DNA from 2 places in the Gordonia phthalatica genome. Region 2 is predicted to be linked to the other one. Evidence: riboswitches for the same ligand, from Rfam matches in the RefSeq annotation. Region 2 holds a riboswitch; the other holds the start of a gene.

Region 1 (14,817 bases), 1.2 Mb from region 2:
AGGCCTGCGTGACGCCGCCGCGGTCGCGGGTGAACGTGACGCGGGAGAGGTACTCGAGGTTCACCTGATGGCAGATGCCGGTGTCGGGCGGCACCACGAGGAAGTCGTCGAAGGCCTGCTGACCCCAGCGGAGGAGTTGGTAGCGCTCCTTGTTCCGCTCGAACTCCAACTGTGAGTTGAGACCGAACGCCGCGGCGCTGGCGAAGGCCTCCGCGATCACCGAGTGGTCGATGACGAGCTCGGCCGGGATCTGCGGGTTGATCTTCGACGGCGGGCCGCCGAGGTCGGTCATCGCATCGCGCATCGCCACCAGGTCGACGACGCACGGGACGCCGGTGAAGTCCTGCATCAGGACGCGCGCCGGGGTGTACTGGATCTCCGGGTTCTGCTCCGAGGCTGGATCCCAGTCGCGCAGCGCTTCGATCTGGGCGCCGGTCACGACGGTGCCGTCCTCATTTCGGAGGAGGTTCTCCAGGAGGACTTTCAGACTGTAGGGGAGTCGGGCGGACCCTTCGATGCGATCCAGTCGATGGATCTCGTACGTCTTCGCCCCGACTGCGAGCTGGTCCCTGCTGTCGAAACTGTTGGTAGTCACGTGACTTCTCCACCTTCCGCGTTGGGCGCGGCCCGAGGCCGGGTCGTGCGAGGCATCTGACTACCTTCGACGCTACGCGGGATCGCCCAAAACGGATACCGGTCGCGGGGATGTCGAGCAGGCTTTCGGCTCGCTGTCAGCGGAGTTCGATCAACTTCTGGCCACCCTCGATCAGGGAAACGATCTGTGGGACCAGGGGGCTGAACCAGTCGAGCAGAGTGGACTTACGGGTGTTCCCGATGCGGATCCAGACGATTGCTGGGGTTTCGCCGGGGGTTGCGAACATCAAAGTGAAGTCTTCGTCCTTCGTGACGATGACCGCATCGTGCTTGAGCGCGTACTGCCGCAGCGAATCGTCCGTCGCGTCGCCTGGCCCGATGTCCGTGACATGTTCTGCGTGGTGACCCAACTCCGTCAGCCTCCGCGCTAGCGCGGAGGTAGTTGAGCATCGATCAAAAACCGCATCTATCAGGAGGCAGTGAGCACCGTGTGATCGATCTGTGCAGCGGCGTAGGCGAGACAGGCGCGGATATCGTCCACTGTGAGGAACGGGTAGTCCTCGAGAATTTCGTCTTGTGTCGCACCGGATGCAAGAAGCGACAGAACGTCGCTGACGCGCATGCGTGTTCCACGGACTGCAGGTCGACCGTGCACGACCTCAGGATCGATGGATATGCGATCAAGCAGGGGCATGGCACCACCGTAGTCGACATCGCGGTTTGGAGTGGTCGAGTGGAGCTCAGCCCTTCACCAGGCCGCCGTCGACGATGAGGTTCTGGCCGGTGACACCGCGCGCCCACGGGGACGCGAGGAACAGAACTGTGTCCGCGAGTTCCGCAGGGGTGGTGACACGTCGCAGGGGAGTACCCGCAGCGATCGCGTCGAACACGGCGTCGGGCGTCGCGGCCGAGGCGTCGGTGGTGCGCAGCAGCCCGCCGGAGACCATGTTGACGTTGATGCCGTCGGGGCCGAGGTCGTCGGCGAACGTTCGGGTGATCGAGAGCAGGGCGGCCTTGGCCGCGGTGTAGTCGTGGTACGGCACCACCGGGTACTGGAACAGGTTGGTGCCGATGTTGACCACGCGGCCTCCTCTGGCCTCGCGCATGCTCGGCAAGACGGCCTGGATCAGATCGACGGGCGCCTGAACCGAGCCGACGAACTGTGCGGCGAGCTGCTCGGCGGTCAGTTCGTCGGCCTTGGGACGCGCGTCGCCGTTGAAGGAGAAGTCCATCAGCGCATTGTTGACCAGCGTCGTGATCGGGGTGCCGAAGTGGGATTCGGCCTGGGCGACCAGGTCTCGCACCTGCTCGGGATCGCGGACGTCGGCGCAGACGGGGAGCGCTCGGTCCTCGAAACGTGCCGCGAGCTGCTCTGCGGCCTCCCGCGAACGGTGGTAGTTGACGACGACCTTCGCGCCCGCTCCGAGGAACGCTTCGCTGATCGCCGCGCCCAGGCCACGGGCTCCACCGGTGACGAGCACCAACTGATCGTCGAGGGACGGGGTCGTGCGCGGTCGGGCTGCGGGCGTCGGGCTGGTCATGGGCGGGCTCCTTCGAGAAGACGACAGCGACGAAGGAGGCGGACATCCCTTCGCCGGTGCTAACCGGATCAGGTTCGACGGGTGTGGTCTCAGCTGCCGCGGCAGCACCCCGTGTCACTCACAGCAGTTCTATCACGCGTGCTGGTTCCCGAGGTGAGCGCTGCCGGCGGTCGCGGGTGATCGGCTCACTCCTTGCCGGTCGCGTCCAATGACATCCAAGTGTCGATGCGGAGGCGCGCCAGAAACGCGTCGTCGTGGCTGACCACGATCAGCGCTCCGCGATACGAGTCGAGTGCCGACACCAGCTCGTCGACGGTGTCCAGATCCAGACTGTTGGTCGGCTCATCCAAGACGAGGAGACGGTTGGCCGGGTCGGCGAGCAACAATGTCGCCAGTGCGACGCGGAAGCGCTCGCCTCCGGAGAGGTCACCGACGGCACGATGGACGTCGTCACCACGGAGCAGGAACCGGGCCAGGCCGGCCAGTATCCGTTCGTGCGGCATGCGTGGCGCGGCGGTCCGGACGGTGTCGACGATGCTCAGGTCGTCGTCCAGGTGATCGAGCCGCTGAGGAAGGTACCCGATCCGGTCGGTGAACGCGACAGCTGATGGCTCGTCGCGCGTGCTGTGGGATCCGCGTATCAGCCGTTCGAGGAGGCGCGTCTTTCCGACTCCGTTTCGGCCGGTGAGTGCGACGCGCTCCCGCCCGGCGACGACTGTCGTGCGGTCGTGGCCGTCGCGCAGTTCGGCGAGCCGCCGCCCCGCAGGTGTCTCCGGGTCGGGCAGGTCGATGCGGATGCGTGGATCGTGCCGCAGTCGTGCGGTCTCCTCCCGAACGAGGCGGCGTGCGGCGTCGACCTTCCGGTCCGCCTCGGTGCGAAGCCTGCCCGCCGAGACCTGAGCTTCGCGCTGCGCTGCTGCATGATCGTCTTCGGACGACGCTTGTTCTCGAAATCGGTACGGGCGTAGCGTCGCCGACGCGCGAGTTTGGTCTGTGCCTCGACCCGCTGTCGTTCCTCCTTCTTCGCGTTCTGTTCCGCGGTGCGTACGGCTTGATCGGCCGCTGCTTGTTCGCGGTCGAGGTGTCGACGGTAGGCGGTGAGATTGCCACCGAACACGGCGAGCGACCCGGACCGGAGTTCGGCGGTGTGATCCATGAGATCGAGGAGGGTCGCATCGTGGCTGACCACGATCAGCGCGCCGCGCCACGCGTCGATCGCGTCGTAGAGCAGATGCCGCGCGGGTCGGTCGAGGTTGTTGGTCGGTTCGTCCAGGAGGACGACGTCGTCGCCGTGCACGAGGATTCCGGCCAGCGCGGTGAGGACGGTCTCGCCGCCGGAGAGGGCGCCGACCGTCCGGTCGAGACCGAGGTGGCTCAGCCCGATGCGGTCCAGCGCGGAACGTGCCCGTGCTTCGACGTCCCAGGCGTCGCCGAGCACGTCGAAGTGGTCGGGATCGGTGTCGCCCGACTCGATCGCCCGAAGTGCGTCGAGGCGCTCGCGGATCCCGACGAGGTCGGAGACGGTCGCGCCGGTCTCCAGTGTGAGGTGCTGTGGCAGACGACCGACCGTGCCGCGGATGGCGACCGCGCCCGAAGTCGGCGCGAGCTCGCCGGCGATGAGTCGGAGCAGCGTGGTCTTACCGGCGCCGTTCGCGCCGGTGAGACCGGTGCGACCGCTTCCGAATGCGGCGGTGACACGGTCGACGGCGGTTGTGCCGTCGGGCCACGCGAAACTCAGATCGGTGAGGACGACGGAGGGATTCTGTTCGGTGGTGGGCATCGGGCTCCTCGGGTGTCGGCGATGACGCTGACGAAGGAGCGCAGGGTGGAAGCTACGACGTCAACGCACGGATGGGGTGTGCGGTGGGGGCGCAGATCAGCACGGTAGAGGTCCTCGATTCTCGGAGTGTGATCGTCGACCGTACCGGTGGGCGGGTGGTCGGTCCACCGATCTAATTCCGACGCCGGTCCGGAACCGCAGCCCGTGAGTGAGACGATGGCGGCATGGGTGACTCGGCGAGAAGGCAGCGCGATCGCGACGAGGACGGTCGGGCGCGGAATGCGCGCCCGCGGGATGCGCTCGGACGCCCGCTGCCTCCCGGGAGCGTCGGCGTCGAGCGGATTCACGAGGACCTTCATCTCGCGCCCGCCGAGAGCCTGGTGCGGGCGCAGGATCTGTTGAATCGTGGGCTCGCGTTCAACGCTCACGAGGTCCTCGAAGGGGCGTGGAAGAGCTGCCCGGACGAGGAACGGTTCCTGTGGCAGGGACTGGCTCAGTTGGCGGTTGGCATCACCCATGTGCAGCGGGGCAACGTCAAAGGCGGGGTGACAGTGCTTCGGCGGGCCGTCGAGCGGATCGGCTTCGACGACGGCGACGCGCCCTACGGGATCGACCGGGCCGGGTTGATCGCCTACGCCGAGGCACTCATCGAGGACCTCGAGGCGGGCGGCGAGCAGACACCGGCAGACTTGGTGCCGCGACTGCAGACGGTTGACCACGGATAGTCCGCAGAGGAGGGCAGAACCAAAAATAGCCTCTGATCGGGAATCGGATTCCAGATCAGAGGCTATTGATTTGGGTGACTGACGGGACTCGAACCCGCGACAGCCAGGATCACAACCTGGTGCTCTACCAACTGAACTACAGTCACCATCGGCGTCGGTCGCACTGTTCACACAATGTTTTCCGAACCGGACTCATACTCTAGCCGGTAACCGACCGATAATTCCAATCGGTTTCTGACCAGCGTGTTTACGCGGGGCCGAGCTTCTCGACGATCTCTTCGAGTGCCTTGGCGTCGGGGCCGGGCGCAGGGACGAACGCGGCTTCGCGGTAGTAGCGCAGCTCGCGGATCGACTCGCGGATGTCGGCGAGGGCACGGTGCGCGAGACCCTTCTCCGGCTGTCCGAAGTAGATCGGCGGGAACCAGCGGCGGCACAGCTCCTTGATCGAGCTGACGTCCACCATCCGATAGTGCAGGTACGCGTTGAGCTCCGGCATGTCGCGCGCGATGAACCCGCGGTCCGTGCCGATCGAGTTGCCTGCGAGGGGAGCGGCACCCGCGGTGGTGATGTGTTCGCGGAGATAGTCGAGGACCATCCTCTCCGCTTCGGCGAGCGTCACGGTGGACGCGCGGACCTCGTCGGTGAGGCCGGAGTGCGCGTGCATCTTGACGACCACGTCGGGCATGTTGGCGAGCGCTTCGTCGTCGGCGTGGATGACCACGTCGACGCCCTCGCCCAGAATGTTCAGGTCGCTGTCGGTGACGAGAGCGGCGATTTCGATGAGCTTGTCGGACCCCACGTCGAGTCCGGTCATCTCACAGTCGATCCACACGAGTTTGTCTTGCACTCGTTCCACACTAGTGGTGTCAGCGGCTCCCCGCCCGGGCGGCCGGAGGCCGGTTGCTACTCGGCGTCGCCGAGCTTGCCGTAGAACTTCCCGACGATCGGCGCGACGATCGCGCGCGGGGAGTAACCGCCGGCGACCGACATCGCCTTGCTCAGCGTTCCGGGGACGACGCGCATCTTGTTGCGCGCCAATGCGTCCAGGCTCATCGCCGCGACCTTGTCCGACGAGTGCCACAGGAAGTCGGGGACCATCTTGTCGACGATCGACTGGTCCTCGACGGCCGGCGTCTGGGTGCGGACCGGACCGGGCGCCAGGAGGGTGATGTGGACGCCGGTGCCCTTCAACTCGCCGCGCAGAGACTCGCTGAAGGTGTTGACAAAGGCCTTCGTCGCCGCGTACGTCGCATTGTTGGGGATCGGCATGTTGCCCGCCGCGGACCCGACCATCAGGATCCCTCCGGACCCGCGCTTCACCATCTGAGGCAGGACCGCGAGGGTGAGATCGTGGACGGCGTTCGCGTTGAGACGGACCTGGGCGCGCTCGTAGTCGGGGTCGAGCTCCGCGATCGGGCCGAACGTCGCGATGCCCGCGTTGTTGCAGAGAACTGAGATCTCGCGGCCGGAGAGCTCGTCGCACAGGGTTTGGACCGCGGCGAGGTCCGACAGATCGACGGCGCGGACCTCGGCCTCGACGCTGTGACGCGAGCGCAGCTCGATCGCGAGTTCTTCGAGGATCTCGCCGCGTCGGGCCACCAGGATCACCGAGTGGCCGCGACGTGCGAGCTCGCGGGCCAGTGCCATCCCGATGCCGGAGGAGGCTCCGGTGACGACGGCGCGGGCGGCGGAGCGAGGAGGGATCGGCATGGGGGACATGGTATCGGCGGAGCGGAATGCCTGGGCAACGGCTCCTGCCCGCTGCCTGACGGGGTGGTCAGGCAGCGGGTGGGAACTGCAGGTCCGTCGCGCCGGTGGGCGTGGCGGGGTGGCCTGCGAGCAGGCGCAGGAGTTGGTACTCCGCTGGGGAGGTCCGCGCGGTGGGCGGGTGGGCCGCGGGTGGTGGTCGGCGGAGTGGGAGGTCCGCGTAGTGGATGGGGTTGACCGTGGGAGCGACGTCGCGGTCGGCCGGTTTCCAGCCGACCCGGCCCGCGTCGTCGCCTGCCTCGGCGTCGAGGACGGTGGTGTCCCAGCGGCCGGTGCTGGCGGCCCGGTTGTGGCCGCCGCATGCGGTGCCGAGGTGGTCGATGTCGGTGGGGCCGCCGTGCTGCCAGTCGGGCATGTGGTGGGCCTCGGTCTGGGCGAAGGGGCGGTCGCAGCCGGGGGCGGTGCAGCCGCGGTCGCGGCCGAACAGGGCCAGGCGTTGGGCCTTGGAGGCGAATCGTTTGCCGCGGCCGAGGTAGAGGACTTCGCGGGTGGCCCCGGCGAACACTTCGAGGTAGGGGACGGTGTCGGCGGCGACGTCGACCAGGGCGCCGACGGGCAGTCGGGCGCCGGTGGCGGTGAGGGCGATGCCGGCGCCGGCGGCGAGGTCGGTCAGGTCGGCGGTGATGACCAGCGAGCTGGAGAGCTTGCCCGGGGCGCCGAGCGCGTGGTGGGTGAGGGCGAAGTCCAGGAGGGCTTCGAGGGCGTCGTGGTTGCGCTGCCCGGGTGACCGCATGTCCCGCTGGGCGGCGGCCTCGCGGGCGGCGGGGTCGATGCCCGGAGCATCGCACGCCCCGCGCAGCGAGTCGGGGTCATCGGGGTTGTTGAACCCGGGCGCAGCCCAGGCGGTGAGGATGAGGTCGAGTTTGGCGCGGACCTGCGGGGTGAGGCAGGCGGTGAGCTTGGACATCAGGCGCACGTCCTGGTGGGCCAGGGTCAGTTCGCGGTTCCGTTGCCGGTCGCGCTCATCGGTCAGGTGGCCGTCGGGGTCGAGGTGCGCCAGGAGGCGGTGGCCGACCTTGCGCAGTTGGTCGGGGGCCAGGGTGCGGGCCGCGTCGGCCAGATGGGCCTCGGCGTCGGCGACGATGTCGGCGGGCACCCGGTCGGGGATCAGCCGTATCACGTCGGTGATGACCAGGACGTGGGCGGCGGAGACGGCGCCGTCGGCCAGGGCCACCGCGGTGGCCGGCAAGACCGGGTCCAGGACCTCACCGCGGAGGTTGGACAGCCGCCCGACCTTGGCGGCGGCCAGGGTGCGGCGCTTCACCTCGCCGGGTCCGAGGCGCAGGCCGAAGCCGAGGAATTGGTTGAGTCGGATCCAGCCGGCTTTGCGGTAGGCGGCGCGGTCGGAGACGGCGGTGATGATCTCCGCGTCGGCGGCGTCCGCGACGCGGCGGGCCTGTTCGGCGGTTTCGGCGACGGTGACCAGCTCGTCCTCGGTGAGCGCGTCGAGGTTCGACGTGCGCAGGGCGTCGGTGACGCCGACCAACAGCTGAGCCAGGGCGATCGGGTCGTCGGGAAGCTCGACCGACGAGGGCGTGGACTGCGGTGCGGGCATCGGGTGAACCTCCCCTCCGATTCGCTCATACGTTCCTTGATTATGTGATCTATGTTACTCCAATATTTGTGGAGATCAATAGGTTGATCGAAAGTTTTTTCGAAGACGATGGGTGTCGACAAAGGTGGGCCCCGACGCGAATCGCGTCGGGGCCCACCTTGCCATCGAGTCAGCGAAGCATCACGGCATGCCCGCGGCGACCTCGGTGCCCTGGCGGATGGCGCGCTTGGCGTCGAGTTCCGAAGCGAGGTCGGCGCCACCGATCACGTGGGTGATGACACCGGCTTCGGTCAACGGATCGACGAGGTCGCGCACGGACTCCTGGCCGGCGCAAACGACCACGTTGTCGACCTCGAGGACACGCTGGCCGGTCACATTGCCCTCCTTGTCGTGGACGGTGATGTGCAGGCCGGCGTCGTCGATCTTGTCGTACGTGGCGCCCGAGATCTGCTCGACGCCTTTCATCTTGACGGCGGCGCGGTGCACCCAACCGGTGGTCTTGCCGAGCGTCTTGCCCTGTCGGCCGGTCTTGCGCTGCACCATGAAGACCTCGCGGGCGGCGGGCGTCGGGCGCGGACGAGTCAGGAAGCCGGGGGTGTCGAGATCCTCGGTGACGCCCCACTCCTGCTCCCACTCCTTGAGGTTCAGGGTGGGGGACTCGTCGACCGTCAGGAACTCGGTGACGTCGAAGCCGATGCCGCCGGCGCCGATGACGGCGACGCGCTTGCCGATCTCGCGGTGACCGAGGACGGCGTCCGCGTACGAGACGACCATCGGGTGGTCGATGCCCTCGATGTCCGGGATGCGGGGGACGACGCCGGTCGCGACGACCACCTGGTCGAAGCCGCCGTCGATGATGTCCTGCGCGGTGACGCGGGTGCCGAGGTGGACGTTGACGTGGTTGATCTCGAGCTGCCGCGAGTAATAGCGGATGGTCTCGTTGAACTCCTCCTTGCCCGGGATCCGGGCGGCGATGGAGAACTGGCCGCCGATGGAGTCACTGCCCTCGTACAGGTCGACGCGGTGTCCGCGCTGGGCGGCGGAGACGGCGGCGGACAGGCCGGCGGGGCCTGCTCCGACGACGGCCACACGCTTGGCGGTGCGGGTGGCGCCGAGAGTCAGGACGGTCTCACGACCGGCGCGCGGGTTCAACAGGCACGACACCTTCTTGCCGACGAAGGCGTGATCCAGACAGGCCTGGTTGCAGCCGATGCAGGTGTTGATCTCATCGCTGCGACCGTCGCGCGACTTGTTCACGAACTCCGGGTCGGCCAGCAGGGGACGGGCCATCGACACGGCGTCGACGCGGCCGCGCTCCAGGATCTCCTCGGCGAACTCCGGGGTGTTGATGCGGTTGGAGGCGATCAGCGGGATGTCGACGACGTCGCGCAGACGCTCGGTGAACTTGACGAACGCGCCGCGCGGAACCGACGTGACGATGGTCGGGACCTGGGCCTCGTGCCACCCGATGTCGGTGTTGATGGCGTCGACGCCGAGTTCCTCGGCGGTCTTGGCGAGGAGGGCGATCTCGTCGAAGGTCTGACCGTTCTTGACGAAGTCGGCAACGCTCTGGCGCAGGATGACCGGGAAGTCGCGCGGGACCTTCTTGCGGATGTCCTTGATGATCTCGACCAGGAAGCGCTGACGGTTCTCGGTGCTGCCGCCCCACTTGTCGGTGCGGTCGTTGGTGTGCGGGCAGAGGAACTGGTTGATGAGGTAGCCCTCGCCGCCCATGATCTCGATGGCGTCGTAGCCGGCCTGGCGGGCCAGCTTGGCGGCCGAGCCGAACGAGCGGATGACGTGCCAGATGATCTGCTCGGTCATCTGCAGGTGCTTGAACGGGTGGATGGGCGACGGCTCGCTGCCCGCAGCCACCTTGAGCGGGGTGTAGCCGTACCGACCGGCGTGAATGATCTGCAGGGCGATCTTGCCGCCCTCGGCGTGCACGGCCTTGGTGAATTCACGGTGGCGCAGCACGTCGGCGTGGTTGGTCATCTTGCCCGCGAAGGGGAGCAGCAGGCCGGTGCGCGACGGCGCGAAACCGCCGGTGATGATGAGCCCGACACCGCCGCGGGCGCGCTCGGCGTAGTACGCGGCCAGCTTCGGGGTGTCCCACAGGCGGTCCTCGAGACCGGTGTGCATCGACCCCATGACGACGCGGTTGTCGAGCGTCATGCCACCGATCTTCAGCGGCTCGAAGAGGTGCGGGTAGTGGGCGTTGGGCACCGTCTGGGCTGTCATGGCGCGACCTTTCTCGTGGTGGGACGTGCGGAGAGTCTGTGTTGGAGGGTCTGTGTTCGAAGGTCTGGGGCTGGATCGGTCAGGATGAGGTCGTCGAGGCGGCGAGCCCGGTCCGATCCAGTTCGCGGCTGAAGCGGTCGATCACCTCGTCGCACCAGGCGACGGTGTGCTTGTGCATGGACACGCCGCCGATCAGGACCAGGTACTGGCCGAGTTTGCGGCCGGTGAGGGAGTCCGGGTCGGGGTAGTAGTCGCGCTCCCATCCCTGGAAGACGGCGAGCAGTGACGCCGCTCGGTCGCGGTACTCGCGCAGTTCGGCGATGATCTGCGTGAGATCCCCGAGGTCGGCGGCGCGGAGCTTGAGTCCGATCTCGCTACGTAGTGGTTCGAGCGCGGTGGGACTGGCGACCCATTCGGCGAGCATCGCCCGGCCGGCCTCGGAGAGCGTATAGACCTTCTTGTCCGGCCGCCCCTCCTGTGCCACCGATTCGAAGCTGACGAAGCCGTCGGAGTGAAGCTTCTTCAACGTCCGATAGATCTGCTGGTGCGTCGCCGACCAGAAGTATCCGATGGACCGGGAGAACTGCTGACCGATCTCGTACCCGGTCCCCGGACGCTCGGAGAGCGAGATGAGGATCGCGTGTTCGAGTGCCATGCTCCGAGAGTAGTCATGCAACAGCGCGTTATGCAACAGTTTTCATATGAACTGTGGTGCATAGGGTGTGGGTGGGGTCGATACGGCGTCGGTAGGGTCGTTCGTCCCGGTGCGGGGGAGACCGACGTGGCATGGCGCACAGATCCGAGGCACGCGCCGCCGAATGCTGCTATGAAAGGGCCGTGACCTCGTTTCGCCGTATCGCCCTCCCCGGAACCGCCCCCGAAGACGTGCTCTGTCTCGACGACGGCAAGGTGGTGACCGGACTCGACGACGGCCGCCTGCTGCTGGTGGATCCCGCCGACGGCGAGGTGACGGTCCTGGCCGACACCGCCGGACATCTGCTGGGACTCGATTTCGGCGACGACGGCGCCATCTACATGTGCGACCACGACCGCGGACTGCTGAAACTCGATGCGGGCGAGTCGCGCACCGTCGTCCTCGCCGACACCGTCGAAGGTCGCCCGCTGCGGTTCGCGAGCAATGTGGCGAGGGCCGACGACGGCACGCTCTACTTCTCGTCGTCCTCGCAGAACTTCACCATCGACCGCTGGCGGTCGGACCTGATCGAGCACTCCGGCACCGGACGTCTCATGCGACTGGTTCCGGGTGGCGAGGTGGAGGTCCTGCGCGACGACCTCCAGTTCGCCAACGGTGTGGTCCTCGGCCCGGACGAGGAGTACGTCCTCGTCGCGGAGACCGGTGCCTCCCGCGTGTCACGCTACTGGTTGACCGGCGACGCGGCGGGCACGTCGGACGTCTTCCTCGACGCGCTCGGCGGCTATCCGGACAACATGTCGGTCGGGAGCGACGGGCTGCTGTGGGTGGCACTCGCGTCGCCGCGGAACGCGGTGCTGGAAGGCATCTTCCGACTCCCGTCACGAGCCCGCAAAGTTCTCGCGCGCGCACCGCAGAACATCGGACCGGCGCCCGAGGAAGTGGTCTGGGTGCAGGCTTACAGCTTCGACGGGACCCTGGTCCACGACGTCCGGATCGACGACCTCGACTTCGGCTTCGTGACCGCGGTGGCCGAGAACGACGGCGTGCTCTACCTGGGCACCATCATGGGCAGTGCGCTCGGCGTTCTGGACCTGCCCGCGCAGTAGTCGACCGCCCGAATCCGTCCGTCCTCCAGCCGCACAGTGGTGTCGGCGATCGACGTGACCCGCGCATCGTGGGTGATGAGCAGGGTGGTCCGGCCGCGCGCGAGGGCGCGCAGCGGGGTCAGGATCTCGGCGACCGCGGCGTCGTCGAGAGCCGCGGTCGGCTCGTCGAGCACCAGGACCGGAGTGTGTCGGAGGATGGCGCGAGCCATCGCGATCCGCTGACGTTGACCGCCGGAGAGCTCCAATCCGTCGCCGGCCAGCACCGTGTCGTAGCCGTCGGGGAGAGCCGTGATGAATTGGTGCGCGCCGGCATCGACCGAGGCCGCGATCACGTCGGCACGCGACGCGTCGGGCCGACCGTAGGCGATGTTCTCCGCGACGGTCCCCGGCCGGATGTGCGGTAGTTGCGGTAGCAGCGTGACCTGTTCGCGGACCGAGCGTCCGGTGGCGGTCGCGAGGTCGTGTCCGTTGATGGTGACGCGACCGGCATCGGGGTCGTCCAAAGCGCAGATCAGTGCGGCGAGCGTCGACTTCCCGGCGCCGCTCGGTCCGGTCAGGGCGGTGATGGAGCCCGGGCGGAGCTCCAGGTCGACGCCGCGCAGGACAGGTGCCTCGGCGTGCGCGAAGTGGACCTCGGTGAGCCGCACGACCGCCGTCCCGTCTGCGGAGACCGGCAATGGCTGCGCGTCGGCGCGATCCGGACGATGGATCGGCTCGTCGAAGAGTTCGGCGATCCGATGGGCGCTGACCGCGGCCTCGGCGACCGAGAGCCGGACGTCGGCGACCTGCTGGAGTTTCGGATACAGCATCGCCAGGTAGCCGGTGAGTGACAGGAGTTGTCCCACCGAGAGCGCGCCGTGCCGGACCTGCCACACCCCGACGAGCGTGACGATCAGCGAGACGCACACCTGGGCGAACCCGAGGACGCTGCCGAACCCCGCCTCGATGCGGGCCTGACCGATGCGGGCGGCGGCCCAGCGATCGCCGTCGCGCGCCAGCCGGTCCGCTTCGCGCTGCTGCTGGTTGTAGGCGACGGTGGTCTCGTGGGCGGCGAGTGCCGCATGGATGGAGTCAGCGATGTCGCTGGTCGCGGACCGTTCCTCGTGAGTGGTGTCGGTCTGGCGCCGTCCGTAGAACGCGGAGACGCCCCACAGCACCGGGCAGGCGGCCAGGGCGACCCCGGCGACGACCGGACTCATCAGGAACGCGGCGATCAGCAGGCCCGCGGCGTTCGCGACGGCGACGGCCAGGGACATCAGGCCGGTGCCGACCAGATGCTCGACGGCCTCCAGGTCGCTGGAGTGCCGAACCAGGAGGTCGCCGAGGCCGCGGCGCCGGTGACTCACCGGTGCCAGCCGCTGCACGTGAGCGAACAGGGCGGTCCGCAGCCGCAGAACGATGCCCTCGGAGGCGACCGTGGCCAGCACCATCCCGACGTAGTCGGCGCTGACGCTGACCGCCGTGAGGAGCAGCCACGCGGCGGCGAGGTGGGCGAACGCGCTCCAGCCGTCGGCGCCGAGGGCACCGTCGACGACATCGGAGAGGACGAACACGCCGACCGCGTCGCAGGCTGCCGCGATGAGGAGGAACAGCGACGCCGAGACCAGGCGCCTGCGCTGGCCGACGAGGAACGGGGAGAAGCGGCGGACCGCGGCGGAGAAGGTCATCGAAGGGCTCCGGGACGGGCGAATGCGCCGTGCCGAAGGGGGACGGCACGGCGCATTCGACGATGGGTGGTGGCGGAAGTCGTTCAGCCCACCCAGGTCCAGATCCACCGATGGTTGCGACGATCCCAGCGACGTTCGCGGCGGCGGCGCGGCGCGGCGTGCTGGCCGCCCTGCGGACGCTGGCGGTTGTCGGTCCGGTTGCTGTCGAAGCTCATGAAGGGACTCCTGATTCTGTCGGTGTGATCCGGCTGCGGAGGGGAACGGTTGGTCGTTCCTCTCCGCTGCCGGCCGCGGATCTCGCGTCCGACCTGAACGAATCTATGGACGGGTTCTGTACGAGCACTGGCCCTCGCCTGGCAGGCTTCTGGCAATCTCAGTGGCTTGGAAAACGCTGTGCGCCAAGCCCTCACACGAGTCCGACGAACTCGGTGAGGTGATGCTTACGCGCGCGTGATCGGGGTGCGGCGTCCACGCAACACCGCGCTCCTACGGTCGAACCGATCCGATCGACGGATCGGGAACCGAGGAGGCGGCGTGAGCGACGAGGTGCGACGGCGATGGGCGGGGCGCGGGGCGGTCATCAGCGATTGGGATCCCGAGGATCCGGTCGCGTGGCGGGAGGGCGGCGCGGCGATCGCCCGCCGCAACCTGGTGTGGTCGGTGGTCGCCGAGCACGTCGGCTTCTCCGTGTGGACCCTGTGGTCGGTGATGGTGCTGTTCATGCCGTCCGACGTCTACGGGGTGTCGGCGGGCGACAAGTTCCTGATCGGGGCGGTCGCCACGCTGTCCGGGGCCACTCTTCGATTTCCGTACACGATGGCGACCGCCCGCTTCGGAGGACGGACCTGGACGGTCTTCTCCGCGCTGATCCTGGTGATTCCGGTGGTCGCGACCGTCGTCATCCTGGCGAATCCGGGACAGCCGCGCTGGATGTACCTCGTGTGCGCCGCGCTCACCGGGCTCGGTGGCGGCAACTTCGCGTCGTCGATGACGAACATCAACGCCTTCTACCCGCAGCGGTTGAAGGGCTGGGCGCTCGGGGTCAACGCGGGCGGCGGGAACCTGGGCGTGCCCGCGGTGCAGCTCGTCGGCTTTCTCGTGATCGCGTGGGCGGGGGACCGGCAGCCTTACTGGGTGTGCGCGGTGTACCTGGTGCTGCTCGCGGTGGCGGCGATCGGTGCGGCGG
Region 2 (14,817 bases):
TCACCTTCGAGGCGCACCGCGCGCACGACCTCGGTTTCGATCAGACGTCGGTGACGGACGCCTACAGCGTGTTGTACGTCCGAACCACGGCCGGCTGGCGGATGAAGCGCCGAGTGGAGCGCGCGATGAACCGCAACAGCAGAACCGCCCACCCCGGCAGCTTCGCCCTGCGACCCGTGTGAGGGTCAGCGCATCGACGGGAACGGCGGCAGAGCCGGGGTGAACAGCCAGTCCTGCCAGATGTCGCCGAGCGGTGCCTTCGTGAAGGTCGACGCCAGGGCGATGAAGTCCTCGGTGGTGACGCAGCGGTAGGCGTACTTCTCGGTCCACCGGCGGATGAGCGCGAAGAAGTCGCCGTCGCCGATCCGCAGGCGCAGAGCGTGCAGCGTCATCGCGCCGCGCTTGTAGACCCAGTCCTCGAACATCTCCGGGGCGCCCGGATCGGCGAGCGGAGTCCGAACGGGGGAGGCGGCCAGCTTGGCGTAGTAGTGGCGCGCCCACTCGTCGGCCGACTTCCCTCCCGAGTGCTGACTCCACAGCCACTCGGCGTAGCAGGCGAAGCCCTCGTGCAGCCAGATGTCGCGCCAGCGGGCGGCGGTCACCGAGTTGCCGAACCACTGGTGCGCCAGCTCGTGCGCGACGAGTCGTTCGTGGTCGCGGGTGCCGTCGCAGTGGTTGGCGCCGAACGTCGAGAAGCCCTGTGATTCGAGGGGGATCTCGAGCTCGTCCTCGGTGATGAGCGACGTGTACTCGGGGAACGGGTACGGCCCGAACATCTCGGTGAAGGCGCTGACCATCTGCGGCTGCCGACCGAAGCTGACGTCGAACTCGGAGTTCAACTGCGGCGGGACCAGTGCGTGGACCGGCACCGGGCCGTCGGACATGGTGCGCCGTTCGTACTGACCGATCTGGATGGCGGCGAGGTAGGTCGCCATCGGTTCCACCTGCTCGTACACCCAGGTGGTCTGAGCGGCCCGACGACGCTTCGAGATCAGGCGACCGTTGGCCAGCGCGTAGTACGGGGAGTCGGTGGTGATCTCGATCCGGAAGGGCGCCTTGGCCTCGGGATGGTCGTCGCACGGGAACCACGAGTGCGCGCCGTTGGGCTGGTTGGCGCACAGCGAGCCGTCCTCCAACTCCTCCCAGCCGACGGTGCCCCAGGTGGTGCGGATGGGGCGGGGACTGCCGCCGTAGCGGACCTCCACCATCAGCGCGCCGCCCGTCGGGATCGCGGTGCCGGGCGTGATCGTCAGCTTCCCCGACCTGTGCGTGTAGCGCGCGCGACGCCCGTTGACCGTCACTCGTTCCACCCGCATGCCGGACGCGAGGTCGAGGCTGAAGCGGTCCAGATGCTGGTACGACGACGCCGTCACGGTCACCGTGCCGCTGAGCCGGTTGCTGTTGACCTTGTAGATCAGATCGAGGTCGTAGCGGGACACCCGGTAACCGAGGTTGCCGCTGGCGGGCAGGTAGGGGTCGAGCTCGTGCGAGGCTGCGCTGAGGGTGGGCGTATGCCACGCGGTCTTCCCGAGTTTGCCGGGCACCAGCTGCCTTCCTTTCGGTTCGATGGAGATGCGTGTCGAGACTACCGCCGCGCCGATCGTCGACGGCGGGGACGGGCGCGGGTCAGCGCGGCCAGGACGCGATGGGGTTGCCCTGCCAGCGGGTATGCGCCGGCACGACGTCGCCGCGCATGACGAGCGATGCGGGTCCGACGGTCGCGGACTCGCCGACACCCGACGCGGGCAGCGCCACGCAGTGCGGGCCGAGGGTGGCGCCGCGCTCCAGGACGACGGAGTCGATGGCCATGACGCGATCGTGGAACAGGTGGGTCTGGACCACGCAGCCGCGCTGCACGGTGGCGCCGTCGCCCAGCTCGACGAGGTCGGCCTCGGGCAGCCAGTACGACTCGCACCACACGCCGCGACCGATCTTCGCGCCCAGCCCGCGCAACCAGATGTTGAGGACAGGGGTGCCCGTGGCGGCATTGGCGAACCACGGGGCGGCGACGGTCTCGACGAAGGCGTCCGACAACTCGTTGCGCCACACGAACGAGCTCCACAGAGGGTGCTCGGAGGTGCGGATCCGGCCGACGACCGTCCACTTGGCGACGGTCGCGATCAGTCCGGCGACGGCACCGGCCGCGAGCAGGATCAAGCCTCCGCACAGCGCCGCGACGGCGACACCCCACTTGATAGCGAAGGTCTGCAGCGCGAAGAGCACCGTGATGCCGATTCCGAACGACACCATGACGGCCAGGATGCGCAGCGTCTCCACCGCGCCGCGCGCCGCCTTCAACCCGAACGACGGCGCGAAGGTGCGGGCCGAGTCGGTCTCCGACGCCGTGCGGCGCAGGCGGACCGGCGGGCTGCCGAGCCAGCTGGAGCCGCTCTTGGACTTCGGCGGCGCCGACGACAGGACGGCGACGAGCGAGTTCTTCGGCAGCTTGCGCGACGGCGCCACCATGCCGGAGTTCCCGAGGAAGGCGCGCTTGCCGACCTTGGCCTCGCCGATCCTCATCCAGCCGCCGCCGAGCTCGTAGGACGCCATCAGAGTGTCGTCGGCCAGGAACGAGTAGTCGCCCACGGTCGTGAACTTGGGGATCACGAGGGCGGTGGAGATCTCGGTGCCCTTGCCGATCTTCGCGCCGAGCGCGCGGAACCACCACGGTGTCAGCAGGCTCGCGTACAGCGGGAACAGGTAGGTGCGGGCCGCGTCCATCAGACGTTCGGTGGACCACACCTGCCAGCCGACGCGGGAGCGCACCGGGTAGACGCCCGACCGCATGCCGATGGACAGCAGGCGGACCGAGATCAGGATCAGCAGGGCGAAGACGGCCATGGCGACCAGCGCCGCGACGGGCGCGAGGAGGACGCCGCGGACGGCGGCGTCGCGCATTCGTTCGGCGGGCAGTGCCCAGACTCCGATGACGGCCAGCCCGGCGGCCAGCGAGACGAGGGTGATGCCGGAGATCATCAGCGCGGTCAGCGCATAGATCGGCACCCACCACTTCCGCTGCGGCGGTCGATGGTCGGGCCACTCCTTCTTGGCCTTGCCGACCTTCACCGCGGGGGAGCCGGACCAGCGTTGGCGCGGCTTCACCTTGCCGATGACGGCCGAGCCGGGATCGATGACGGCGTCGCGCCCGACGACGGCACCCGGCAGCAGCGTGGACCGCGCGCCCACGGTGGCGCCGGCCTTGATGGCGATGGAGCCGATGATCAGCTCGTCGCCGTCGATCCACCAGCCCGCGAGGTCCACCTCGGGTTCGATCGCGGCGCCGTCGCCGACCTCGAGCAGACCGGTGACCGGCGGAAGGGAGTGCAGGTCGACTCCGGTGCCGATGGTGGCGCCGAGCGCGCGGGCGAGCGTCGGCAGCCACGGTGCGCCCGACAGGTTGTAGGCGCCGCTCGCCTGCATCAGCCGCTCGGCGAGCCACAGTCGGACATGGACGCCGCCGCCGCGCGGATAGGTGCCCGGACCGACCCCGGCGAGCAGGGTGCGGGCGCCGACGCCGGCGATGACGAGTCTGCCGAACGGGGTGACGAAGACGATGAACGCGACCAGCAGGACCCACCAGTTCACATGATGCAGCCACGGCGGCGTGTAGCCGAGGGCCTCACCGATCGCGATGCCGATGTTGTTGGCGATGCCGAGCCAGATGATCCACTGCAGCCCGGTCAGGGTCGCGAGGGGGATCGAGAGAGCGGCCTGCGCGAACCCGGTCGCGAGGGGGACCGGCTTCACCTCGCGCGGGGTCACCTGGCTGATCGGGTTGCGGCCGTCGAGCAGTTCGGCGAGGGAACCGAGCCGAGGGTGGTCGTACAGGTCGGCGACGGTGATCTCCGGGTACCGCCCGCGCAGGGCGGTGACCAGTTGCGCCGCGGAGAGGGAGCCGCCGCCCTCGTTGAAGAAGTCGGCTTCGGCGGAACCCACGCTGATGCCGAGCACGGCGGTCCACTGCTCGGCCAGCCAGGCCTCGGTGTCGGTGAGGTCGCCGGTGTCGTCGGAGGATTCGGCTCCGGGCAGCGGCCAGGGGAGGGCGTTGCGGTCCACCTTGCCGGAGGTGCGCGTCGGCAGCTCGTCCATCAGGGCGAGACGCGGGACCATCGCGGCGGGCAAGTCCTTGCGGAGCAGAGCCTGGGCCTCGACGAGATCGAAGTCGGGATCGGTGGACGCCAGGTAGCCGACCAGCAGCGACGATCCGGTCGCCGTCTTGCGGACCGCGACGGCCGCCGCGCTGACACCGGGCAGGGCCTGCAGCGCGTTGTCGATCTCGCCGAGTTCGATGCGCCGGCCGCCGATCTTCACCTGGTCGTCGGCGCGGCCGACGAACTCCAGACCCTCCAGTTGGAGGCGGACCATGTCGCCGCTGCGGTAGGCGCGCTCCCAACCGAGCGAGGGCATCGTCGAATACTTCTCGGCGTCCTTGACGGGGTCGAGGTAGCGAGCCAGGCCGACGCCGCCGATCACGAGCTCGCCGGTCTCGCCGACCGCGACGGGCTGCTCGTCCGGCCCGACGACGGCCAGGTCCCAGCCGACCAGCGGCAGACCGATCAGCACGGGCTGTCCGCGGTGCATCTGAGCGGCGCAGGCGACGACCGTCGCCTCGGTGGGACCGTACGTGTTCCACAGCTCCCGGTCGTCGGTGGCGAGGCGGTCGACCAGCTCGGGCGGGCAGGCCTCGCCGCCGAAGATCAGCAGGCGCACCGCCTCGAGCGCTTCTGCGGGCCACATGGACGCGAGAGTCGGGACCGTCGAGACCACGTTGATGTCGCGCTTCACCAGCCACGGCCCCAGGTCCATGCCGGACCGGACCAGGGCGCGCGGGGCGGGGACGAGGGCGGCGCCGTGACGCCACGCCAGCCACATCTCTTCGCAGGAGGCGTCGAAGGCGACCGACAGGCCGGCGAGCACCCGGTCGCCGGGACCGAGCGGCTCGTTCTGCAGGAACATCGCGGCCTCGGCGTCGACGAAGGCGGCGGCGTTCCGGTGCGTCACCGCCACGCCCTTCGGTTTACCGGTGGAGCCGGAGGTGAAGATGATCCACGCGTCGTCGGACAACGTGGCGGGGGAGACCATCAGCGAACCGTCGCGCGGGGCCTTCTGCGGCTTGTCGGGGTTCGCGTGGATGCCGTCGGCGTCGATGATCGCGTCGACGTCAGCCTCGCCGAAGACCATCCGCGCCCGCTCATCGGGGTCGTCGGCGTCGACGGGGACGTAGGCGGCCCCGGCGTGCAGGGTCGCGAGGATCGCGATGTAGAGGTGACGGTCGCCCGACGGCATGCGGATGCCGACGCGGTCGCCGCGGCCGATGCCGAGGGCCGCGAGGCGGCCGGCGACGCGGCGGACGAGCGCGGTCAGCTCCGAGTAGGTGACGAGGTGGTCGCCGTCGTCGATCGCCGTCGCATCGGGATGCGCGCGGGCGGTTTCGGCGACGATGTCGCACAGAGTCCGCGGTGCTGGGGCGCGCGACGAGAGCAGGTACTCGGCCGGGATCATCAGGGACGAAGTCGGCACGAGTTATGGACCTCCGGGACGCGCAGCGAAAAAACGCGCCAGCGCGGCACGTCGTGGTAATTGTGCAACAGAGTCGAAGGTCGTGCAGCGTGAGCGGGGAGGATGCCTCGTGCGGGGAGTCGGACTCACAGTCGCGGCAACTCGCGGTCACAGGCCCCTGTGACGGTTGCGACGTAAGGTGGATCACGACATTCCCGGGATGAGGTGAACGCCGATCGGCCGTCCTCGTCCTCTGCGACTACCGCTGTAGGAGACACTCACATGGCAGCACCGCTCAAGCTCGGACTCAAGGCCTCCGCGGAACAGTTCGGTCCGCGTGATCTCGTCGAACTGGGGGTCATGGCCGAGGAGTTCGGTCTCGATTCGGTGACTGTCAGCGATCACTTCCAGCCGTGGCGGCACAACGGCGGCCACGCCCCCTTCTCGATCGCGTGGATGACCGCGGTCGGCGAACGCACCACCCGCCTGCAGATGGGCACGTCGGTGATGACCCCGACGTTCCGCTACAACCCCGCCGTGGTGGCGCAGGCCTTCGCCACCATGGCCTGCCTGTACCCGGACCGGGTGATGCTGGGCGTCGGCACCGGCGAGGCCCTCAACGAGTACGCCACCGGCTTCCAGGGCGAATGGCCGGCGTTCAAGGAGCGGTTCGCCCGCCTCCGCGAAGCCGTCCGCCTGATGCGCGAACTGTGGACCGGCGACAAGGTGGACTTCGAGGGCGACTACTACCGCACCCAGGGCGCCTACATGTACGACATCCCCGAGAACCCGGTCCCGGTGTACATCGCCGCGGGCGGCCCGGTCGTCGCCCGCTACGCCGGCCGCAGCGGCGACGGCTTCATCTGCACCTCCGGCAAGGGCATGGACCTGTACACCGAGAAGCTGATTCCGGCGGTCAAGGAGGGCGCGGCCAAGGCCGAGAGGAACTTCGAGGACATCGACCGGATGATCGAGATCAAGATCTCCTACGACCGCGACCCGGAACTAGCCCTGGCCAACACTCGCTTCTGGGCTCCGCTGTCCCTCACCCCCGAGCAGAAGCACAGCGTCAACAGCTCCGTCGAGATGGAACGCCTCGCCGACGAGCTGCCGATCGAGCAGGTCGCCAAGCGGTGGATCGTCGCCTCCGACCCGGACGACGCCGTCGAGCAGATCAAGACCTACATCGATGCGGGCCTCAACCACCTGGTCTTCCACAATCCCGGCGAGGACCAGCGTCGGTTCCTGGAGGCGTTCACCGAAGACGTCGTCCCGAAGCTGCGCGCGCTGAGCTGACACGGTGGCGCCGTCGTTCATCTGAAGGAGAGAGAATGACCGAATCCGACATGGCCGACTCGTTGATCCTCAACCCGGTCTTCAACCGGGACGGTGAGGCGACGGAGCTCCCGCGGTTCGAGATGCCGCAGGAGATGATGCTGCCCGGCACCGCGTACCAGCTGGTGCACGACCAGGCGATGCTCGACGGCAACGCGCGGCTCAATCTCGCGACCTTCGTCTCGACGTACATGGACGACGAGGCGCTGAAGCTGTACATGCAGACCGTCGACAAGAACATGATCGACAAGGACGAGTACCCGGCGACGGCGGCGATCGAGGACCGCTGCTGGCGGATCCTCGGGAACCTCTGGCACAACCCGGACGTCGACCACGCCATCGGGACGTCGACCATCGGCTCGTCCGAGGCGTGCATGCTCGGCGGCCTCGCGCTGAAACGGCGGTGGCAGGCCGCGCGGAAGGCGGCGGGGAAGTCGACCGAGAACCCGAACCTCGTGATGTCGACGGCGGTCCAGGTGTGCTGGGAGAAGTTCGCGAACTACTTCGAGGTGGAGCCCCGCTGGGTGCCCGTCACCGAGGACCACCTGTTCCTCGACGGCCACGAACTGGAGAAGTACGTCGACGAGAACACCATCGGCGTGGTCGCGATCATGGGCCAGACGTACACCGGAGCGTACGAGCCGGTGAAGGAGATCTCCGCGAAGCTCGACCGGATCCAGGCCGACACCGGCCTCGACGTCCGCATCCACGTCGACGGCGCGTCCGGTGCGATGGTCGCCCCGTTCTGTCAGCCGGATTTGGAGTGGGACTTCCGCGTGGACCGCGTGGCCTCGGTCAGCACCTCGGGGCACAAGTACGGCCTCGTGTATCCCGGCGTCGGCTGGATCGTGTGGCGCGACGCCGACGCGCTGCCCGAGAGCATGATCTTCCACGCCAGCTACCTGGGCGGCGACATGCCGACCCTGTCGCTGAACTTCTCCCGACCGGGCGCTCAGGTGCTGCTGCAGTACTACCAGTTCCTTCGGCTGGGGCGCGACGGCTACCGGGCCGTCCAGCAGGGCTCACTCGACGTGGCGCAGTACCTCGCCGAGGCGATCGAGCAGATGGGGCCGTTCGAGCTGATCAGCCGCGGCGACACCATCCCGGTCTTCGCATGGCGGCTGAAGGCGGGCGCGAACCCGAACTGGAATCTGTACGACCTTCAGGACCGACTGCGGATGAAGGGCTGGCAGGTGCCGGCTTATCCGCTGGCCGACGACCTCGCCGATCTGACCGTGCAGCGCATCGTGGTGCGCGCAGGCCTCAGCCACGACCTCGCGTCACGCCTGCTGATGGACCTGCGTGCCGAAGTCGACTTCCTCGAACGGCTCGACGCCCCGATGCCGCGGGAGGGATCGGAGTCGCACTTCCACCACTGAGTGTGGTCAGCGCCCCGGGAGCAGTGCCCCGGGAACCGCAGGAGCGCTGGCGCCTTCAGTCGGCGCGGGCGGGTTGACGGTCTCGGTCGTGACGCTCACCGTCGTCTTCGTCTTGGTGACCGTCGTCGTCTTCACCTGGGTGTCCGTCTTCTGGTGCACGCTGGTCTCGGTGGCTGTCGCAGTCGCAGTCTCGGTCTCGGTCGCAGTCTTCTTGACGGTGGAGACATCGGTGACGGTGTCGGTCACGGTCTCGGTGACCGGTGCGCTGGTGCTGGTGCGCCCCTCGGCGACGAAGAAGAAGCTGACGATGACGATGGCGGCGGCAGCGCACGCGAGGGCGGTGATGATCCGCCAGCGGCGGACGGCGGCGGACTCGGCGGCGGTGGCGGCCGCCGCGGCCGCATTCTTCGCGCTCGGCTGCAGGGTGCCGTCGGGGTAGACCCCGTAGACGTTCGGCTCGGGATAGGGCCGCTGCTCGGAGTAGGCGTTGGATCCGCTGGTCGACGCGCCGAGCTGGTTCGGGTCGCTGGGCGGCGGAACCTCTGGCCCGTCGTTCGGCGGCTGGGTCACGGGCTACTCCTCAGACGAGAATCGATGATGCTGCGACCCTCGCCCAGTGTCGCAGTGCTCCAGCCACACACTACCGCGTCCGATATGGGCCGCTGGTCGCTGTTCTCACCAACCGGAGACCGAGGGGGTTACCCATCAGTAGTGTTCGGCGCGTCATGCCGCATGACCTGCGGCATCGATGTGACCACCGTTTCGGTGGTGTCATCCATGTGGTCTACTCGACACTGAAAATGTGATGTGTCAGTATGTCAGATGAGATTGCAAGGCTCCCTCCCAAAGCCAGGCCGCTCTTGCCATGTCCCCATGCGAAGAAGGTCTTACGAATGTCCCACGAAACACTGTCCCGACCACGCGCCGCCGCACAGCGTCGTCCCGCCCTCGCCACCCGACTGACGCCGCGCGCCGTCGCCGAATGGGAGGCGCGCCTCGGAGTCGCGGGCGCCGCGACGCGGACGCGCCCCCGGCGCTTCACCGGAGTCTCCGGCAGCGTCGCCTACAGCCCGACGGTCGACGTCCGGGTCGCCGACCTCGAAGCCTTCCATGCGATGCGCTTCGCGCAGAGCCTGTCGTCGATCGCCACCTACTGTGCGCTGCAGCCTGCGATGGTGCTCGAGCGCACCGCGGAGCGCGTCGTCGCCGACCCGTCCGAAACCCTCCTCGTGAGTGTCAACGGCATGCGCGGACAGTCGATCGTCCGGCAGGGCGGGCGTGAGTTCTCGTACGGTCCCGGCGACCTCGTCTTCATCAGCAACGCCGCGCCCTACAGCATCCTGTCCTCGGCGGTCTCCGACCCGTCGGGTGTGCAGATCCCGTTCAGCAGGCTCGGCAAGCACCGCCACGTCGCGGAGCGGCTGCAGCGACCGGTCGCCGCCAACACCCCGCTGGCCCGGGCCGCGTCGGTCTTCGTTCGACGCTTCGCCGCCGAGACGTCGGCGCTCAGCACCGCATCGCCGGTGGGAGCGGTGTCCGAGCAGGCCGCGGTCGACCTCATCGTCGCCGCCCTGTCGGAGGTCGACGGGGCGCCGTCGGTGATGGAGGACAACGCGCTCTTCGTGCAGGAGGCGGCACGCGACCTCATCGAGCGGCACCATCGCGACGCGACGTTCACGCCCGACTCGATCGCCGAGCACCTGCACCTGTCGCGGCGGCAGCTGTACCGCTACTTCGAGGGCTGCGAACACTCGCTCGCCGGCCAGATCGCCGACCGTCGCCTCCAGAGCGCGCATGAGGCGCTCCTCGGCAACCCGTCCGCCTCCATCAGCTCGGTCGCGCTCTCGTCGGGATTCCCCACCGTCGCCACCTTCCGCAACCGCTTCAAGGCGCGGTACGGCGTGGGACCGGTGGAGTACCGGCACACGGTGCGGTAGATTTCCAGCTCAGCTCACGTGGTCTCGACCGACGCCTCGGCTATCGCCTCGGAAGTCGGCTCGACCTGTCGCTCCGCTCCATCGGCTAACGCCTCGGAAGTCGGCTCGACCTGTCGCTCCGCTCCAATCCTCCACAGCGGATTCACCGGGCCGTGCCCGGCGCCGAGCGGGTACGCGGCCTCAAGGCCTCGCGTGACCCACTCCTTGGCGAACGCGACGGCGTCGGGCACCGCGTAACCGTGCGCCAGGGCGCCGGTGATCGCGGCGGCCAGGGTGTCACCCGCACCGTGGTCGTGCCCCGTGTCGATCCGGCGGGCGGGGAACTCGGTGAACTCCTCGCCGTCGAACAGCAGATCGGGGCTGCGGTCGCTGCCCCGCAGGTGGCCGCCCTTCACCAGAGCCCACTGCGGGCCCAGCGCGCGTAGGGCGACGGCCGCCTCCCGCTGGGTGGCGTCGTCGACGACGTCGATCCCCGTCAGCAGCCGCACCTCGTCGAGGTTCGGCGTGACGACCGTGGCGAGCGGGAACAGCAGTTCCTTCAGGGCGCCGAGGGCGTCCGTGGCGAGCAGCGGGTCGCCGTGCATGGACGCGCACACCGGATCCACGACGAGGGGGATCCGGCCGTCCCGGCCGATCCCCAGTTCGCGGGCGGCGTCGACGATCGCGCGGATGATCGGATCCGACGCCAGCATCCCGGTCTTGACCGCCGACACCCCGATGTCGGGGACCACGGAGCGCATCTGCGCGGCCACGATGTCCGGCTCGATCTCCTGAACGCCGGTGACGCCGGTGGAGTTCTGTACGGTCACCGCGGTCACCGCGACGCAGGCGTGCAGCCCGAGCATCGCGAAGGTCCGCATGTCGGCCTGGATGCCCGCGCCGCCGCCGGAGTCCGAGCCCGCGACCGTCATCACCCGGGTCGGCGTGGCGCCGGGGGCGGGGAGCGTAAGTCGCGGGCCCGTCGAGGAATCGGTCACCGAACCGCCGCCGCGCCGGACGGGACCTCTTCGATCGGCAGGTACACCTGGTTGCCCGCCGCTGCGAACTCGGCGGACTTGGCGTCCATCTCGGCCGCGATCCGGGCGTCGATGTCCTCCTGGGTGACGAGGTCGTGCTCCTCGGCGTAGGTCCGGACATCGGCCGAGATGCGCATTGAGCAGAACTTGGGTCCGCACATCGAGCAGAAGTGTGCGGTCTTGGCGGGCTCCGCGGGCAGCGTCTCGTCGTGGTACTCGCGGGCGGTGTCGGGGTCCAGGGACAGGTTGAACTGGTCGTGCCACCGGAACTCGAAGCGCGCCTTGCTGAGCGCGTCGTCCCGATCCTGTGCGCGCGGGTGCCCCTTCGCGAGGTCGGCGGCGTGCGCGGCGATCTTGTAGGTGATGACGCCGACCTTCACGTCGTCGCGGTCGGGCAGGCCGAGGTGCTCCTTCGGGGTCACGTAGCAGAGCATCGCGGTGCCGGCCTGCGCGATCATCGCGGCGCCGATCGCCGAGGTGATGTGGTCGTACGCGGGCGCGATGTCGGTGGCGAGCGGGCCGAGCGTGTAGAACGGGGCCTCCTCGCACCATTCCTCCTCGAGGCGGACGTTCTCGACGATCTTGTGCATCGGCACGTGGCCGGGGCCCTCGATCATCACCTGCACGCCGTAGCTCTTGGCGATCTTGGTGAGCTCGCCGAGGGTGCGGAGCTCGGCGAACTGAGCCTCGTCGTTCGCGTCGGCGATCGACCCGGGGCGCAGGCCGTCGCCCAGGGAGAAGGTGATGTCGTAGCGGGCGAGGATCTCGCACAGCTCGGCGAAGTGCGTGTACAGGAACGACTCCTGATGATGTGCCAGGCACCAGGCGGCCATGATCGAGCCGCCGCGCGAGACGATGCCGGTGACGCGCTTGGCGGTCAGCGGCACGTAGCGCAGCAGCACTCCCGCGTGGACGGTCATGTAGTCGACGCCCTGCTCGGCCTGCTCGATCACGGTGTCGCGGTACAGCTCCCAGGTGAGCCGGGTCGGGTCGCCGTCGACCTTCTCCAGCGCCTGGTAGATCGGGACGGTGCCGACCGGGGCGGGGGAGTTCCGCATGATCCACTCGCGCGTGCGGTGGATGTCCTTGCCGGTGGAGAGGTCCATGATGGTGTCGGCGCCCCAGCGGGTGGCCCACACCATCTTCTCCACCTCCTCGGCGATCGACGACGTGACGGCGGAGTTACCGATGTTGGCGTTCACCTTCACGGCGAAGGCCTTGCCGATGATCATCGGCTCCGACTCGGGGTGGCGGTGGTTCACGGGGATCACGGCGCGACCGGCGGCCACCTCGTCGCGCACCAGTTCTGCGGAGACGCCCTCGCGGGCGGCGATGAACCTCATCTCCGGGGTGATGATCCCCTCGCGCGCCCAGGCGAGCTGGGTGGCCGCGGTGGTCCCGGTGGCCTCCAGAACGACCGGCTCGGGCCGATCCCAGGTGTCGCGGGTCTTCGGCAGACCGTTCTCCAGGTCGATCACCGCGGACGAGTCGGTGTACGGGCCGGAGGTGTCGTACAGGTCGAAGTGCTCACCGTTGGTGAGATTGACGCGACGGAACGGGACGGCCATGCCGTCGACGTCCACGTACGCCTTCTCGCTTCCCTGGATGGGGCCGAGGGTGATCTCGGTGACGGCAGCGTCGTTGCCCTTGGGCTGAGTGTCTTCGGGCATGGATGTACCCATGATTCGTCCTCCCTACGCCGGCATTATCCGGACAGGTTCAGGCGGTCGACGACCGCCTGTCGCCATCTCAGCCCCCGGTTCCGTGGGAGCCCCCGCGTGTGAAGTTGTGCGGAACACACCTTACTCATTTCTCGGATCGACGCACCATTGTGATGCAGATGGGACACATGAGGCTTGCGTGGCGCTGGGCGGAGTCTTAATCTTGTGATGCTCATCACAGGAGGTTGTATGCACCGCAAGGCACGTCGTTCCCATCCGCCACAGTCGGCACGGTCGCTGCTGCACCAGATCTCGCAGGTGGTGCACAACCCCGATCGTGAGCGATTCGAACTCTGGGTGGCCGGCGATCTCGTCGGCGTCCTCAGCTATCGCATCGACGAAGAGCCGCAGGGGAGGGTGGTGACGATCCTCCACACCGTGCTGTACGACGAGTACAGCGGACACGGGCTCGCGACCAAGTTGACCGGCGGCACCATGCAGTACATGCGTGAGAACGGACTGAAGGTGCGGCCGCTGTGCACCTTCACCCGACACTTCCTCAACGCGCACCCGGGCATGGTCGCCACCGCGCCCCCGGTGTCGGTCTGACCGGTCAGCTCAGGTCGAAGACCACCGGCGCGTGGTCGCTGGCGCCCTCGGCGGCGCGGGCGTTCCGATCGATGAAGGCGTCGTGGACGCGGTCGTCGAGCGCGGGGGAGCAGAGTCCGAAGTCGATGCGCATGCCCTCGTTGCGGGCGAACCGTCCGGACTGGTAGTCCCAGAACGTGTAGGTGTTCGGTCCCGGGGTGTACGGGCCGGCGCTGTCGGCGAAGCCGGCGTCGAGGAACCGTCGGAAAGCGGCGCGCTCGACGTCCGAGGTGTGCGTGCGTCCGTCGAAGTAGGCGCGATCCCAGACGTCGTCGTCGGTCGGGGCCACGTTCCAGTCGCCGAGCAGGGCCACCTGCGCGGCCGGATCGTGCGAGAGCTCCAGCGAGGTCACATCGGCCAGTGCGCCGAGCCAGCGGAGCTTGTAATCGAAATGCTGGTGGTCGGGCTCGCGACCGTTCGGCGCGTACAGGCTCCAGACCCGGACGCCGCCGCAGGTCGCGGAGATCGCCCGCGCCTCCGACTGCCCGTCGTACTCGGGCTGACCGTCGAAGCCGATGTGGACGTCGTGCACCCCGATGCGGGAGGCGATCGCCACGCCGTTATAGCCGCTGACCCCGTGGAAGGCGACGTCGTAGCCGTGAGCGATGAAGCTCATCACCGGGAACTGGTCGTCGGTGCACTTGGTCTCCTGCATGGCCAGCACGTCGATCGCATGCCGGTTCATCCACGCCACGACCTGCTCGGATCGGGCGCGGATCGAGTTCACGTTCCACGTCGCGATGCGCATGGCTCAATCCTGCCGCAGTCGGATCAGCTCGCCGCCTGCGGCACGCCAGCGCTGCTCCACGACGTCGACGGCCGCGTCGTCGGCCAGGAGCACGATCCCGAAACCCCGGCCGCCGCGTGCGCAGCGCTCGCGCCAGAACGACGGGCTGGTCGCGAACCACTCGCGGTCGTCGTCGGTGGCGTCGGCGAGCAGCAGACCGGCGTCGTCGATGATGGTGAGCACTCCGGTCGCGATCGCGCCCGTCGAGGTGCGCAGACCGGCCGGGAGGTCGCCGATCACGTCGTCGAAGGCGTCCTTGTTGAAGCCGAAGTGGGCCGGGAAGTCCCAGGCCGCGGCGAAGGCGTCGTACAGGCCGTCGACGGTGCGCATCGCGGCGCCGGACAATCGCCTGACCGCGGCGCCGGTGCCGTAGGTGTCGACGTCGCCGACGGCGAGGGCCGCACCCGGTCCGGAGGTCAGGAAGTCGGCGGGCAGGGCTGCGCTCATGCGGACGGTCCTCGGATCTGTGTGAAGGTCTGGTAGTGGTCCAACGTGTACCAGGCGGAGCCGTCGCTGCCGGTCACGATGCGTTCGGCGTCGCGCCCCTGCCCGCGC

What was found. A riboswitch is a leader RNA that binds a small molecule or an ion and turns the genes downstream of it on or off. The one in region 2 is predicted to bind thiamine pyrophosphate.
Region 1: linked by a shared signal. The riboswitch ahead of ACH46_RS07950 (3-oxoacyl-ACP reductase) and the one ahead of thiC (phosphomethylpyrimidine synthase ThiC) in region 2 are both predicted to bind thiamine pyrophosphate.

What each region holds. Positions count from the first base shown of each region.
Region 1 is NZ_CP011853.1:1,707,054-1,721,870, forward strand. Features, by position in the region: gene acnA (aconitate hydratase) at 1-595, opposite strand, end outside; gene ACH46_RS07940 (DUF5615 family PIN-like protein) at 732-1,004, opposite strand; gene ACH46_RS07945 (DUF433 domain-containing protein) at 1,064-1,288, opposite strand; gene ACH46_RS07950 (3-oxoacyl-ACP reductase) at 1,335-2,135, opposite strand; TPP riboswitch at 2,164-2,257, opposite strand; partial or broken gene ACH46_RS07955 (ABC-F family ATP-binding cassette domain-containing protein) at 2,321-3,915, opposite strand; gene ACH46_RS07960 (DUF309 domain-containing protein) at 4,140-4,640, shown strand; tRNA gene ACH46_RS07965 (tRNA-His) at 4,714-4,786, opposite strand; gene orn (oligoribonuclease) at 4,888-5,487, opposite strand; gene cmrA (mycolate reductase) at 5,544-6,350, opposite strand; gene ACH46_RS07980 (HNH endonuclease signature motif containing protein) at 6,418-7,962, opposite strand; gene ACH46_RS07985 (NADPH-dependent 2,4-dienoyl-CoA reductase) at 8,143-10,203, opposite strand; gene ACH46_RS07990 (PadR family transcriptional regulator) at 10,283-10,858, opposite strand; gene ACH46_RS07995 (SMP-30/gluconolactonase/LRE family protein) at 11,041-11,964, shown strand; gene ACH46_RS08000 (ABC transporter ATP-binding protein) at 11,907-13,631, opposite strand; gene ACH46_RS21815 (hypothetical protein) at 13,715-13,846, opposite strand; gene ACH46_RS08005 (MFS transporter) at 14,166-14,817, shown strand, end outside.
Region 2 is NZ_CP011853.1:488,888-503,704, forward strand. Features, by position in the region: gene ACH46_RS02260 (nuclear transport factor 2 family protein) at 1-182, shown strand, start outside; gene ACH46_RS02265 (M1 family metallopeptidase) at 186-1,544, opposite strand; gene ACH46_RS02270 (Pls/PosA family non-ribosomal peptide synthetase) at 1,627-5,505, opposite strand; gene fgd (glucose-6-phosphate dehydrogenase (coenzyme-F420)) at 5,782-6,795, shown strand; gene ACH46_RS02280 (glutamate decarboxylase) at 6,831-8,213, shown strand; gene ACH46_RS02285 (hypothetical protein) at 8,220-8,783, opposite strand; gene ACH46_RS02290 (helix-turn-helix domain-containing protein) at 9,107-10,150, shown strand; gene thiD (bifunctional hydroxymethylpyrimidine kinase/phosphomethylpyrimidine kinase) at 10,165-11,061, opposite strand; gene thiC (phosphomethylpyrimidine synthase ThiC) at 11,124-12,836, opposite strand; TPP riboswitch at 12,841-12,954, opposite strand; gene ACH46_RS02305 (GNAT family N-acetyltransferase) at 13,077-13,436, shown strand; gene ACH46_RS02310 (exodeoxyribonuclease III) at 13,441-14,223, opposite strand; gene ACH46_RS02315 (barstar family protein) at 14,227-14,709, opposite strand; gene ACH46_RS02320 (guanyl-specific ribonuclease) at 14,706-14,817, opposite strand, start outside.